2 regions of the Azospirillum palustre genome follow, and region 1 is predicted to be linked to the other one. Evidence: riboswitches for the same ligand, from Rfam matches in the RefSeq annotation. Region 1 holds a riboswitch; the other holds the start of a gene.

The links. A riboswitch is a leader RNA that binds a small molecule or an ion and turns the genes downstream of it on or off. The one in region 1 is predicted to bind glycine.
Region 2: linked by a shared signal. The riboswitch ahead of gcvT (glycine cleavage system aminomethyltransferase GcvT) and the one ahead of CRT60_RS12365 (L-serine ammonia-lyase) in region 1 are both predicted to bind glycine.

What each region holds. Positions count from the first base shown of each region.
Region 1 is NZ_PDKW01000040.1:545,514-552,268, reverse strand. It holds gene CRT60_RS12375 (2-phospho-L-lactate transferase CofD family protein) at 1-454, shown strand, start outside; gene cofC (2-phospho-L-lactate guanylyltransferase) at 457-1,068, shown strand; glycine riboswitch at 1,365-1,451, shown strand; gene CRT60_RS12365 (L-serine ammonia-lyase) at 1,567-2,994, shown strand; gene glyA (serine hydroxymethyltransferase) at 3,034-4,305, shown strand; gene CRT60_RS12355 (hypothetical protein) at 4,703-4,909, opposite strand; gene CRT60_RS12350 (ISKra4 family transposase) at 4,944-6,317, opposite strand; partial or broken gene CRT60_RS37005 (transposase) at 6,380-6,520, shown strand; gene CRT60_RS12345 (TetR/AcrR family transcriptional regulator) at 6,578-6,755, opposite strand, start outside.
Region 2 is NZ_PDKW01000043.1:1,434,137-1,440,891, forward strand. It holds gene gcvPB (aminomethyl-transferring glycine dehydrogenase subunit GcvPB) at 39-1,610, opposite strand; gene gcvPA (aminomethyl-transferring glycine dehydrogenase subunit GcvPA) at 1,607-2,950, opposite strand; gene gcvH (glycine cleavage system protein GcvH) at 2,952-3,326, opposite strand; gene gcvT (glycine cleavage system aminomethyltransferase GcvT) at 3,379-4,491, opposite strand; glycine riboswitch at 4,661-4,776, opposite strand; gene CRT60_RS29125 (hypothetical protein) at 4,973-5,503, opposite strand; gene ispH (4-hydroxy-3-methylbut-2-enyl diphosphate reductase) at 5,724-6,701, shown strand; gene CRT60_RS29135 (cobyric acid synthase) at 6,733-6,755, opposite strand, start outside.

The DNA of each region.
Region 1 (6,755 bases):
GGACTCCCTTGAGTATGCGGGAGGGCAGGGCGCGCGTCCGTCCCCGTCCTTCCTCGATCTGATGGAACGGCCGGACCTGGAGGGCGTCGTTCTCTGCCCTTCAAACCCATACCTGTCGATCGGCCCCATGCTGGCGATGCCCGCCGTCCGCGGCTGGCTGGAAGGCCGGCGCTCTCCCGTGGCCGCCGTGTCGCCCATCGTCGGGGGGCAAGCCATCAAGGGGCCGGCGGCCAAGATTTTGCGGGAACTCGGACAGGAGGTGTCGCCGGTTTCCGTCGCGCGCTTCTACGAAGGCCTGATCGATGCGCTCGTCATCGACGAGGCGGACGGAGGGCTGACGGCCGACATCGCGCGGCTCGGCATCCGGCCGGTCGTCACCCGCACCATCATGCGCGATCACGACGACAAGGAGCGTCTGGCCCGAGACTGCCTCGCGGCGGTGCGGGGAGTGTGACCATGCGCTGCCTCACGGTGATCGTACCGGTGAAGCCGCTGGAGGAGGGCAAGAGCCGGCTTCGCCCTCTGCTCTCGCCCGAAGAAAGGCGCACTCTCAACGGGATGTTCCTGCGGCGCACCCTGGCGGTGGCGGAGGAACTGGCGGGGACGAGCGCGACGATCGTGGTCAGCCGCAGTGAGGAGGTTCTGACGCTTGCCGCCCGTCGCTCCATGGTTGCGCTGCCCGAGGAACCGGGCTGCGACCTCAACGGCGCGCTGGAACAGGCGAGCCGCGTGGCCCGCGGCCGCGGAGCGACCGGCGTTCTCATCCTGCCTGTCGATCTCCCGCTGGCAACAGCATCGGCCATCCGGCGCGTGATCGCGGACCATCGCAGCCGGGCCGAAACGCGTTGCGTCTTGGTCTCCGATCGCACGGGTTTCGGAACGAACCTGCTGTTCCAGACCCCACCGGCCCTGGAACGATACTCCTACGGTGCGGGCAGCCTTCAGCTTCACCGCGGGGCTGCCGAGCAGGCGGGGTTGTCCACGGTGATCCGTCGCGATCCGGACCTCGCCTTCGACATTGATCGTCCGGAGGACCTTATCGGCTGGCGTGCGCGGACATCGAGGTAGCCCCAACGAGCTTCCCCTGGAGCAGTGGTCGGCTCGAAAATTCATGCGATCGGGAGCGGCACTTGGGACGCGCCCGCACGCAACGGAGCCGGCATTCAGGCGACGCTGCGCGGCGACATCCGGGGCGGGCGCGGTATCTGGAATTCTGTGGCGGAGAAAATGCTTGACCAGCCAATTTATCAGAAATACGGTTTGTATGCATCCGTTGACGTAGGCCGCAACCAACAAAGCAGCTTGGCCTTGCGATCCGCGCTGTCAACGGACGACACTTCAAGAGAAAAGCCGGGCCATCAGGCCAACATCGCGCGGGAGAGACCGGCCACGCCGGCGCCGAAGGAGCAACCGCCCCGGAAACTCTCAGGCAAAAGGACCGCGACGATGTATACGATCTCTGGAAAGAGGCGCATTCTGCGTCCGCCGACGGGATAACGCTCTCAGGCGAAAAGACAGAGGGGCACCAAATCGACTGGCTGCAAGGGCCACGTCAGGAGGAGCGCCTTGTCGAACGCAAACACCACATCAGCTTCCGGAAAACCTCTCCGTTCGGTATCGGACGCCCCGATCAGCGTTACCGAATGTTTTTCGATCGGCATCGGGCCATCGAGTTCGCACACAGTTGGCCCGATGCGGGCGGCGCATCGGTTCGTAACGGAGCTGCTTGCCTCCGACGAGGCGACGAGGGTGACCGCAGTATCCGTGGAACTGTTCGGCTCTCTTGCGCTGACCGGCAAGGGACATCGCACCGACATCGCGGTCCTGTTGGGATTGTCCGGGTGCCTTCCCGACACCGTCGATCCGGATGCGGTCGACCTCATCGTTGAACAGATCCGCAGCAGTGGGCTTCTGCCGATCGGTGGACGGTTCCCCATCCCCTTCCGTGAAGAAGAACACCTTGTCTTCCGCTACGACCAGATCCTCGACGCACATCCGAACGGCATGCGCCTGAAAGCCTTTGATCGCGCCGTCCCGCTTCTCGAGCGCGAATACTGCTCGGTCGGGGGCGGCGCCATCGTCTGTCGCGACGACGCCCTGCAGCCGGCGGCCGACCACAACTTGCGGACCCCCCACCCGTTCGCGTCGGCGGCGGAACTGCTGGATTGCGGACGGCGGACCGGACGGTCCATTGCGGAGATCATGCTGGAGAACGAGCGTTCGCGGCGTGACGACACCGAAACCTTTGCTTTCCTTGACCGGGTCCGCGACGCCATGATGGCGAGCATCGAACGTGGCTGCGGCAGCGAAGGGATATTGCCGGGCGGGCTCAACGTCCGACGCCGGGCACCGGGTCTGTTCCGCGCCCTGTGCGCCGCCGGGAACCAGCTCGCCGATCCGTTGCACGCGCTCGATTGGGTCAGCCTTTACGCCCTCGCGGTCAACGAGGAGAACGCGGCCGGCGGGCGCATCGTCACGGCCCCGACCAACGGGGCTGCCGGCATCATCCCGGCCGTTCTCAAATACTACGAGACGTTTCACCCCGGCGCGAACCGCAACGACTCCCGAACCTTCCTCCTGACGGCGGCCGCCATCGGCGCGCTGTACAAGAAGCGGGCTTCGATCTCTGCGGCCGAAATGGGGTGTCAGGGAGAGGTTGGAGTCGCCTGTTCGATGGCGGCCGGCGCGCTGGCCGCCGTCCTCGGCGGTACCGCCGAGCAGGTCGAGAACGCCGCCGAAATCGGCATGGAACACAATCTCGGCCTGACCTGCGACCCGGTGCGTGGCTTGGTCCAGGTGCCGTGCATCGAACGCAACACGATGGGTGCGGTGAAGGCGATCAACGCGGCACGCCTCGCGTTGCGCGGCGACGGAACGCATCTCGTGCCGCTCGACGCCGTCATCGAGACCATGCGCCAAACCGGTGAGGACATGCGCTCTAAATACAAAGAAACCAGCCTGGGCGGACTGGCCGTGAACGTCGTCGCCTGCTGAGAACAACCGCCGGCTTGCCGGCTTTCGGGAGACTCCACAATGACTGGCCTTTTTGACCGTGCCCTTGGCACGGACGACCCGGTTGTGTCCGCAGCGATCCAGGCGGAACTGAAGCGGCAGCGCGATCAGATTGAGCTGATCGCCTCGGAGAACATCGTCTCGCCGGCGGTCATGCAGGCGATGGGAACGGTTCTGACGAACAAGTACGCCGAAGGCTATCCCGGCCACCGCTATTACGGCGGCTGTGAGCACGCCGACACCATCGAACGGACGGCAATCGACCGCGTCAAGCAACTGTTCGGCTGCGGCTACGCCAACGTTCAGCCGCATTCCGGGGCGCAAGCCAACGGAGCGGTGCTGCTGGCGCTCCTCCAGCCGGGCGACACCATCCTCGGCATGTCGCTGGAGGCCGGCGGCCATCTCACGCACGGTGCGCGCCCGACGCTGTCGGGAAAATGGTTCAAGGCGGTGTCCTACGGCGTGCGCCGGGACGATTGCCTGATCGACTATGTTGAGGTCGAAGCGCTGGCGACCGAACATCGTCCAAAGCTGATCATCGCAGGCGGATCAGCCGTTCCGCGGGTCATCGACTTTGCCCGCTTCCGGGCCATTGCGGATCGCGTCGGTGCTTACCTGATGGTGGATATGGCGCATGTCGCTGGTCTCGTCGCCGGCGGCGTCCACCCAAACCCGCTGTCGCACGCTCATGTCGTGACGTCGACCACGCACAAGACGCTGCGCGGGCCGCGCGGCGGAATCATCCTGTGCAATGACGAGGCAATGGCGGAGAAGATCAATTCGGCCGTGTTCCCTGGCCTCCAGGGCGGGCCGCTGATGCACATCATCGCCGCCAAGGCCGTCGCGTTCGGCGAAGCGTTGATGCCGGAGTTCAGGACCTATGCCGCCCAGGTGGTGACCAACGCGCGGGTTCTGGCCGAGACGCTGAAGGCGCGGGGCTACGATCTCGTCACCGGTGGCACCGACACCCATCTGGTCCTTGTTGACCTGCACTCCCACGGGGTGACCGGCAAGGCGGCGGAGGCCAGCCTCGAGCGCGCGCATCTCACCTGCAACAAGAACGGCATCCCTTTCGATTTGCAAAAACCCGCTATCACCTCCGGCATCCGGCTGGGAACGCCGGCCGGCACCACGCGCGGGTTCGAAGCGGCCGAGTTTGCCCGCATCGCGTCCCTGATCGCCGACGTGCTGGACGGTCTGGCGCGCAACCCGGACGACAACAGCACCGCCGAGACCATCGCCCGCCAAGGCGTCCTGGAACTCTGCCGTGCCTTCCCGATCTATGCCCGTTGAAGAATGGAGCCCATCGCAAAACGGCGGCAATTGCAATTGGCGTCGGCCCGAAGCGCGCCCCCGACCGCCTTGGACGAGGTGAAACCACACACGCCGCTCGGTTCCAACGAGACATCGATCCCGGCATGGTGGTGCATGGCTATCCCCCTTGATGCTTGGGGCCGAGCCGCTCGGCCGCCGTTGCCACACCATCCCTGTGGGGACGGCCGCCTGCCCAAGCCGGAGTTTGAGCTAAGGCCTGTTACGGCATCCAACGCGGCCGGTACCGGCGACGGAACCGGCCACCGGCGGATCATCGTCCAGTCCAGGCACCGCGATGCCGGGATCCTTTTCGTGAAGGTCACGACGCATGCGGGCGTGGCTGGCTCCGCTGAACAGTGTGCCGACCGTCTCCATCTCAAATCGAAACGATGGCCTTCGGGTCGTAGGATGCATCCAAGACATCGGCTCTGCCGATCCGATCGACACTCAAGGAAGCCGGATCGAACGAGAAGAGCACCCGGTTCTGTTGAAGATCGAGAGCGCTGTAGGCAAGCCGGCCGCCAACATCACTGAGATCGCCTGCCGCTGTCCAGCCTGGGCCTGAAGCGATGTCCTTGACCATGCGCGTACGAGACCGTCGCAAACCTGGGGGGCCTTCACGCCGCGGGGCGGAAGGGGCGGCCGGCGTATGGCTCGGCGGCGGCGTGATCCGCGGCGAATGTCCCGTTCATCACTGCGGTGCGGACCTTCAGCATGCGGTGAGCGCCACGCGGGGACCAGCGCATCTGCTGATTGGCGCCCATGCGCCGGTGCAGCAGGCGCTGGACCGTGCTTTCGGTCGTCGCCGTGGAGATGGGATCGCCCCGGCCGCGGGCGGCCGCATAGTCGATGATCAGGTTGGCCTGTCCGACGACATAGATCTCCAGAGCGCGCAGCAGCGTAGCCACTTTCCGGACCTGCCGGTCGTCGGCGGTATCCAACAGGGCGTCGAGGTCGGTCAGGGTGTCACCGATCAAGCCCAGCGCCCGCTCGGTCTGGCCATGCCAGAGCCGCCAGCGGACGCGGGAGACAGCGTCGGCCAGGGGCACCGTCCGCTCCGCGGCGGCCGGCTCCGCCGCTGTCCAGCCCTTGACCGCTTGCGCCACATGCTGGACCCGCATCGACAGATGAAACCAGTCGAGGACGTGGCGCACCGGGCCGCAACTGGCCGCCCCGGCCAAGGACCGGGGGCCTTCCGCGCCGTCGCTGAGGATGGTGACCGGCGTGCTCGCCGTCGCTCCCAGACGGCGCAGGACGTGATGAAGCTGCTTCACCTGGCGGTCAGCCTCGGCCGGCATGCTGCCGAAGACCACCTCCTGACCCTCATCTTTGGCCGCCCGGGCGATCATCACCTCGAACGAGCGCATCTGGTAGGTCCGCACCGATTTCACGTGCCCCGCGTCGATGGCCAGCGTGATCGCCTGCGCCGGGGCCGGCGATCCCTCGTCCGGCGGAACCAGCGCCGCCCGTTCGAGCCGAGCCCCAACCTGGAGTGTGCGCCGGCGGATCGTCTCCACATCCGGAGCCGTATCCAAGGGCAGCAGATCGGCCAGCAGCGCCCGCGCCCGCCGGTACGGCAGCGCGCTGCCCATCTCGGCCAGGACGCGTTCGTACTCCGGAGTGCAGCGATCGGGCATCATCTCCGCGACCGGGGTCAGGCTGCGCCGGCAGGCCACACCACAGTGGCAGGGGCCGAAGCGGGGCGCGCGCACCTCCACCGTGCCGAACAGCGACACCAATGTGCGGGTGCGGTGGTCCTTGAGCGGGCGCAATGCCCCACAGTGGCTGCACTGGCGACGGCGGCGACAGTGCGTGTCGGCCTGGGCGGTGACCAGGACGCGCTGCAGGCCGGACAGGGTTGCCTTGCCCTCAGCCAAGCTCAGCCCGAGCGTCGCCGCCTGACCGACTTCGGTGCGCTCACCCTCGGAGATCACGTGACGCGTCACCGCACCATCCTCGCCCGTGACCTCAGCCATGACCCGCCACTTCATCGTGCCCCCGACCGCGGCCATCCGGACACGCCGTACCATTCTCCCCCCAGGTTTGCGACGGTCTCGGCTCCCTTATGCGTCTGCTCGGCCTGGAACTGCCAGTCCCGGATCACACGACTCTCTCCCGGCGCAGCGCCAATCTGGAGGGCGCGTCAGCGCTGGCCAGGACGGACGGCCCGCCTGCGACAGCTATGGAGAGCACACCGGCGGGGCGGCCTCACGTCTCGGACACCACCTGGCGGGACACGGCCGCCCCGAAATCAAGGCTCTTTTCTGCCCTCAATGTTGATGGGCACGAGACTTGGCGCAATCAACCCGTTCGACAGAAGCTGGAGATAGACTGTGACCGCCTCCTCCGGCAGATTGACCACACCATTCTCGTTGGTGTAACGCAAGGCAAGATAACCGCGCGTGGCGACCAGCATGTAGATGAGCGGC
Region 2 (6,755 bases), on a different contig from region 1:
CCCCTCCCAGCGCGGGAGGGGGAGCGTCTTGTTCGTCCTTACTCCGCCGCCAGCGCCTCCGCCGGCACCGGCGGGGTCCAGCGCAGGACCGGCTTGCGGGCGGCGGCCGTCTCGTCCAGGCGACGGCGCGGCGTCAGGCGCGGCGCAGCCTGGAAATAGGCGACGTCACCCGACTTCGCCCGCTCGGCCAGCGCACGCAGCGCATCGACGAACTGGTCGAGGCTGGCCTTGCTCTCCGTCTCGGTCGGCTCGATCAGCAGGGCACCGTGGACGACCAGCGGGAAATACATGGTCATCGGGTGGAAGCCCTCGTCAATCAGCGCCTTCGCCATGTCGAGCGTGGTGACCCCCGTCCCCTTCAGGAAGCGGTCGTCGAACAGGCATTCGTGCATGCACGGCCCCTCGAAGGAGGCCGTCATCACGTCCTCCAGCCGTGCCATGACGTAATTGGCGTTCAGCACCGCATCGCCCGACGCCTGCCACAGCCCGTCGGCGCCATGGCTCAGCATGTAGGACAGGGCGCGGACGAACATGCCCATCTGGCCGTGGAAGGCCTTCATGCGGCCGAAGGCCGGACCGTCGCCGGCATTCTCGACCAGCGCGAAGCCGTCCTTGCCATGGGTGACGTAGGGCACAGGGATGTAGGGCGCCAGCGACTCCGCGAAGACCACCGGCCCCGACCCCGGACCGCCGCCGCCATGCGGGGTGGAGAAGGTCTTGTGCAGGTTGATGTGCATGACGTCGATGCCGAGATCGGCCGGACGTACCCGCCCGACGATGGCATTGAAGTTGGCGCCGTCGCAGTAGAAATAGGCGCCGGCCGCATGCACCGCCTCGGCAATCGCGATGATGTCGCGTTCGAACAGGCCGCAGGTGTTCGGGTTGGTCAGCATCAGCCCGGCCACGTCGGGACCGAGCTTGCCCTTCAGCGCGTCCAGATCGACGCGGCCGTCGGCGGTCGCCGGGATGGCATCGACGCTGTAGCCGCAGGCGGCGGCGGTCGCCGGGTTGGTGCCGTGGGCGCTTTCCGGCACCAGGATCTTGGTGCGGCCGCTGTCGCCCTTCGCCTCATGCGCCGAGCGGATCGCCATGATGCCGCACATCTCGCCATGGGCGCCGGCAGCGGGCGCCAGCGTCACGGCGGCCATGCCGGTCAGCGTCTTCAGCCAGTAGGCCAGCTGGTCCATCAGCTCCAGGGCACCCTGCACCGTGCTGACCGGCTGCATCGGGTGCACGTCGGAGAAGCCCGGCAGCCGCGCCATCTTCTCGTTCAGGCGCGGGTTGTGCTTCATCGTGCAGGAGCCCAGCGGATAGAACCCGCTGTCGATGGCGTAGTTCTTCTGCGACAGGCGGGTGTAGTGGCGGACCACCTGCGGCTCGGCAAGGCCGGGCAGCCCGACCCTGGCGCGCGGCTTCACCGCACCCAGCCGCGAGGCCACCTTCGGCACGTCCGGCAGATCGACGCCGGTGCGGCCGGCACTGTCCTGTTCGAAGATCAGCGGCTCTTCGATCTGGAGACCGCGGTTGCCGGTGACGGTGCCGGTCACGCCGTCGAACGAGGCGGCACCGGCCGGAATGGCCGACGGACGGCCCTGGTTGTTCATGCTCATGCCAGAACCTCACTCAGAGCGGCAGCGAAGGCGTCCATGTCGGCGTCGGTGTTGGTCTCGGTGACGGCGACCAGGAGAAGGTCTTCCATCTCGCCCGGATAGAGGCGCGACACCGGCACGCCGCCCAGGATGCGGCGCTTGGCAAGCTCCTCGACCACCGCGGCGGCCGGCTTCGGCAGCTTGACGGTGAACTCGTTGAAGAAGCCGTCGTTGAGCACCTGCACACCCGGAACCGCCGCCAGCTTGTCGGCCATCCGGACCGCCTTGACATGGTTCAACTGGGCCAGCTGCGTGATCCCCGCCTCGCCCAGCAGGCTGACATGGATCGAGAAGGCCAGCGCGCACAGGCCGGAGTTGGTGCAGATGTTCGAGGTCGCCTTCTCGCGGCGGATGTGCTGCTCGCGGGTGGAGAGCGTCAGCACGAAGCCGCGGCGGCCGTCGGCATCCACCGTCTCGCCGCACAGGCGGCCCGGCATCTGGCGGACATATTTGTCCTTCACCGCGAACAGCCCGACATAGGGGCCGCCGAAGTTCAGGGCGTTGCCGAAGGACTGGCCTTCCGCCGCGACGATGTCGGCGCCCATGTCGCCCGGCGGCGTCAGCAACCCCAGCGACAGAGCCTCCGTCACCACGACGATCAGCAGCGCGCCCTTGGCCTGGCAGGCGGCGGCAAGATCGGTGTAGTCGCGGACATGGCCGAACACGTCCGGATTCTGCACGACGACGCAAGCCGTCTTGTCGTCGACCAGCGCCAGCAGATCCTCGCCGCCGGTCGGGGCGGCAGGCAGGGCCACCGCCTCGAAGCCGATGAAGCGGGCATCGGTGGTGGTCACGTCGCGGTAATGCGGGTGCAGGCCGCCGGACAGGATCGCCTTCTTCCGCCGGGTGACGCGGTTGGCCATCATGACGGCTTCGGCGCAGGAGGTGGCGCCGTCATACATCGAGGCGTTGGCGACATCCATGCCGGTCAGCAGCGCGACCTGGGTCTGGAATTCGAACAGGACCTGAAGCGTGCCCTGGCTCACCTCCGGCTGGTACGGCGTGTACGCGGTCAGGAACTCGCCGCGCTGGACCAGATGGTCGACGGTGGCCGGCACATGGTGGCGGTAGGCGCCGGCGCCGAGGAAGCTCGGCACCGACCCGGCCGGCACATTCTTGGCCGCCATGGAGCCGAGCAGCCGTTCGACCTCAAGCTCGCCCATATGGTTGGGCAAGCCCCCGATCGGGCCGGCCAGACGGGCCGCCTTTGGAACGTCGCGGAACAGGTCTTCGACCGATGTTGCGCGGATGGCCTCCAGCATCGACTGCCGGTCGGCCTCGGTCAGGGGCAGATAGCGCATGTTAGTGGGATTCCTCCACGAAGGCCTTGTAGGCCGATTCGTCCATCAGGCCATCCAGTTCGGAGGCGTCCTTGAGCTGCAACTTGAAGAACCAGCCCTCGCCCTCGGCGGCGCTGTTGACCATCGACGGGTCGTCCACCAGGGCCTGGTTGGCTTCCACGACTGTACCCGACACCGGGGCGTAGACGTCGCTGGCGGCCTTCACCGATTCGACGACGGCGGCTTCCTTGCCCTTCTCCAGCACGCGGCCGGCGTCGGGCAGCTCGACGAACACAACGTCGCCCAGCTGGCTCTGGGCGAAGTCTGTGACGCCGACGGTGGCGACATCGCCATCGACCTGAACCCACTCGTGGTCCTTGGTGAATTTCTTGCTCATCGGAAGGTTTCCCTGTTCAAAACGGTTGCTTGTGGTTGGGAGCGCCGAGGCATCAGCCCCGGTAATAGCGTTGCGGCACGAAGGGCGTGGCGGCGACGCGGGCGGGCAGCGGCTTGCCGCGCACCACCAGAGTCAGCGGCGTGCCGACCGCGGAGTTCGCGATGTCGACATAGCCCATGGCGACCGGCGCACCGGCGGTCGGGCCGAAGCCGCCGCTGGTGATCTCGCCGATGACGGTGCCGTTGGCGTCCTGGATTTCGGTGTGCTCGCGGGCCGGCTGGCGGCCTTCCGGCTGGATGCCGACGCGGCGGCGCGACGTGCCCTCGGTCAGCTGCCGGTGGATGATGTCATAGCCGGGGAACCCGCCCTCGGCGCGGCGGCGCTTCGGCAGGGTCCATTCCAGAGCGCCGTCCACCGGCGTCGTGGTGGTGTCGATGTCGTGGCCGTAGAGGCAGAGCCCGGCCTCCAGGCGCAGCGAGTCGCGGGCACCCAGCCCGATGGCCTCAACCTCCGACTCGCCCAGCAGCGCGCGGGCGATCATCTCCGCGTCGGCCTTGTCGCAGGAGATCTCGTAGCCGTCTTCGCCGGTATAGCCGGAGCGGGTCAGGATCACCGGCACGCCCTTGAAGGTGGCGGACAGGTAGCTCATGAACTTCATGGTGGCGGCTTCCGGCACGAAGCGGGCCATCATCGCGGCCGCCATCGGACCCTGGAGCGCCATCAGGGCGAGGTCGTCCAGCAGCTCCACCTCGGCCTTGCCGGCCAGCTTCTCGCGCAGATGGGCGACGTCCTGCTCCTTGCAGGCGGCATTCACCACCAGGAACAGATGGTCACCGGCATTGGTCACCATCAGGTCGTCGAGAATGCCGCCCTGCTCGTTCAGGAACAGCGTGTAGCGCATGCGGCCCTGCGCCAGCCCCTTGATGTCGCCGGGAACCAGCGTTTCCAAGGCAGCGGCCGGATCGGCGCCGGTCAGGCGGACCTGCCCCATGTGGGACACGTCGAACAGCCCGGCCTTCTCGCGGGTGTGCTGGTGCTCCTTGAGGATGCCCAGCGGATACTGCACCGGCATGTCATAGCCGGCGAAGGGGACCATGCGGGCGCCAAGCTCGACATGGAGCGCGTGCAGCGGGGTGGTCTTGAGAGCGGTTGCGGCCTCGGTCACGCTGGTCCTCCGACAGGGTTACGGCTCCCGCACCGGGATCGGTGCGGATCGCTGCCCCCTCTGTCTTGGACCTGAGAGATTCACCGCCGTCCGGTCGAGCCGAACACCCGGTTTACTCCTTCGGTGAGTCGCGGCGACTGGGCGCCGAGGCTGCTTTCCAGAGTTGCCTTATCCCCTTGCGGTCCTTTTGCCTGAGAGTTTCCGGGGGCGGTTGCTCCTTCGGCGCCACCTGCGGACCTGTCGATTTACGACAAGCTCACAAGCGATCTCTCCCGCGAGGGATCATCGGCGTGATGGCGGCACACTGTCGCGAATGGACAGGTTTGTCAATTGGAGGGATTGGGCTTCATGCCCGCCCCTCCCCGGCCGTCATCCCCGCGAAGGCGGGGATCCAGGTTGCCAGCCCAAACACTTGAGGTCTCTGGATTCCCGCATCCACGGGAATGACGGTCGATAAGGATTGCGCCTGCTAAGCGACGACCTACTTCTTCACCTGCGTCCGGTTGAAGTTCAGCTGCTCCGGCGTCAGCTGGAAGCCGAGATAGATCTTCCAATCCTTGGCGTTGGCGTCCTTGGGCAGCGGGATCTTCGGCGTCAACTCCTCGCGGGTGCCGGCGCGCGGCTGGCCGGGGACGAAGGTCACGTCGGTGTCGAAATAGGCCTTCGACACCAGCGTGTCGTCCGGCTGGGCCAGGGCGACGAAATACTGGTACTTGGCCGTGCTGCCCTGGAGCGCCGGGCCGCGTTCCGCCACCAGATAGACGTTCACGTTCACGGTGACGCCGCTGCTGGTGTAGTCGCAGCTGCCGGTGAAATCGGTCAGGGCGGCGCGCGACTCCAGATCGGTCAGATCCTTGCCGCCGGGACGGAACACCGTCACTTCCTGCAGGTCGCGGACGATGTTGACCTTCGGGCAGGCCAGCGCCGCTTCCGACGGGCTGGTCGGCCCCAAGCCGGAGCAGCCGGAAAGCACCAGAACGGCCCCGGCCGCGAGCGACGCAGGGCGGCCCATCCCAAAGAGGGACGCCAGCGGGCTTTTCCGGGCGGGGGTTCCTATATTACGGTCGCGGCGGTCCATCGGTTCGGCCTGATCGGTTAACGGGCTGTTGGACCGCGACTTTAGTGTCCCAGCTTGACCGGCACAAGACCGCGCGGCGGTTCTATCCCTTGTGACCGTTCAGCGCAGGATTACCTAAGGGCGACCTTCTCCACGCAAGGGCGGTACAGCGCATATGACCACGACCAATTCCCCAACCCGCCAGCCCCTGACCATCCTGCTGGCGGCACCGCGCGGTTTCTGCGCCGGGGTGGACCGGGCGATCCAGATCGTCGAGACGGCGCTGGAGCGCTTCGGGGCGCCGGTCTATGTGCGGCACGAGATCGTCCACAACCGCTTCGTGGTCGAAAGCCTGGAGGCCAAGGGCGCCGTCTTCGTCGATGAGCTGACCGAGGTGCCGGACGGCCGCCCGGTGGTGTTCTCCGCCCATGGCGTGCCGAAATCGGTGCCGCAGGCAGCCGAGGCGCGCGGGCTGTTCTATCTCGACGCCACCTGCCCGCTGGTCAGCAAGGTCCACCGCGAGGCGGAACGCCATTACGAGGATGGTAAGCAGATCGTCCTGATCGGCCATGCCGGCCATCCCGAGGTCATCGGCACCATGGGCCAGCTGCCCGCGGGGGCGGTGGTGCTGGTGGAGACGGTGGCCGATGTCGCGACGCTGGAGGTGAGCGACCCGGAAAACCTCGCCTACGCTACCCAGACCACCCTGTCGGTCGACGAGACGACGGAGATTCTGGCAGCCCTCCAGGCCCGTTTCCCCGCCATCGCCGGGCCGAAGAAGGAGGACATCTGCTACGCCACCACCAACCGTCAGGCGGCGGTGAAGGCCATCGCGCCGAAGGTGGAAGCTCTGCTGGTGCTGGGGGCGCCGAACTCCTCCAACTCCAAGCGTCTGGTGGAGGTGGCGAAGACCCATGGCTGCCCGGCCGCCCAGCTGGTCCAGCGCGCCGCCGACATCGACTGGAGCGCGCTCGCCGGCGTCGCCCGCCTCGGCATCACTGCCGGCGCGTCCGCCCCGGAAGTGCTGGTGGAGGAGGTCATCGAGGCCGCCCGCAGCCGCTTCGACGTGACGGTCGAGGAACTGCGCACCGCGACCGAGAACATCGTCTTCAAGCTGCCGCGCGCGTTATCGGTGGAGCAGGAGGCGGTTTGAGGGGGCGTCGCCCCCTCCTTCACCCCTGCCCTCACCCCTGCGCCACCGCCAACA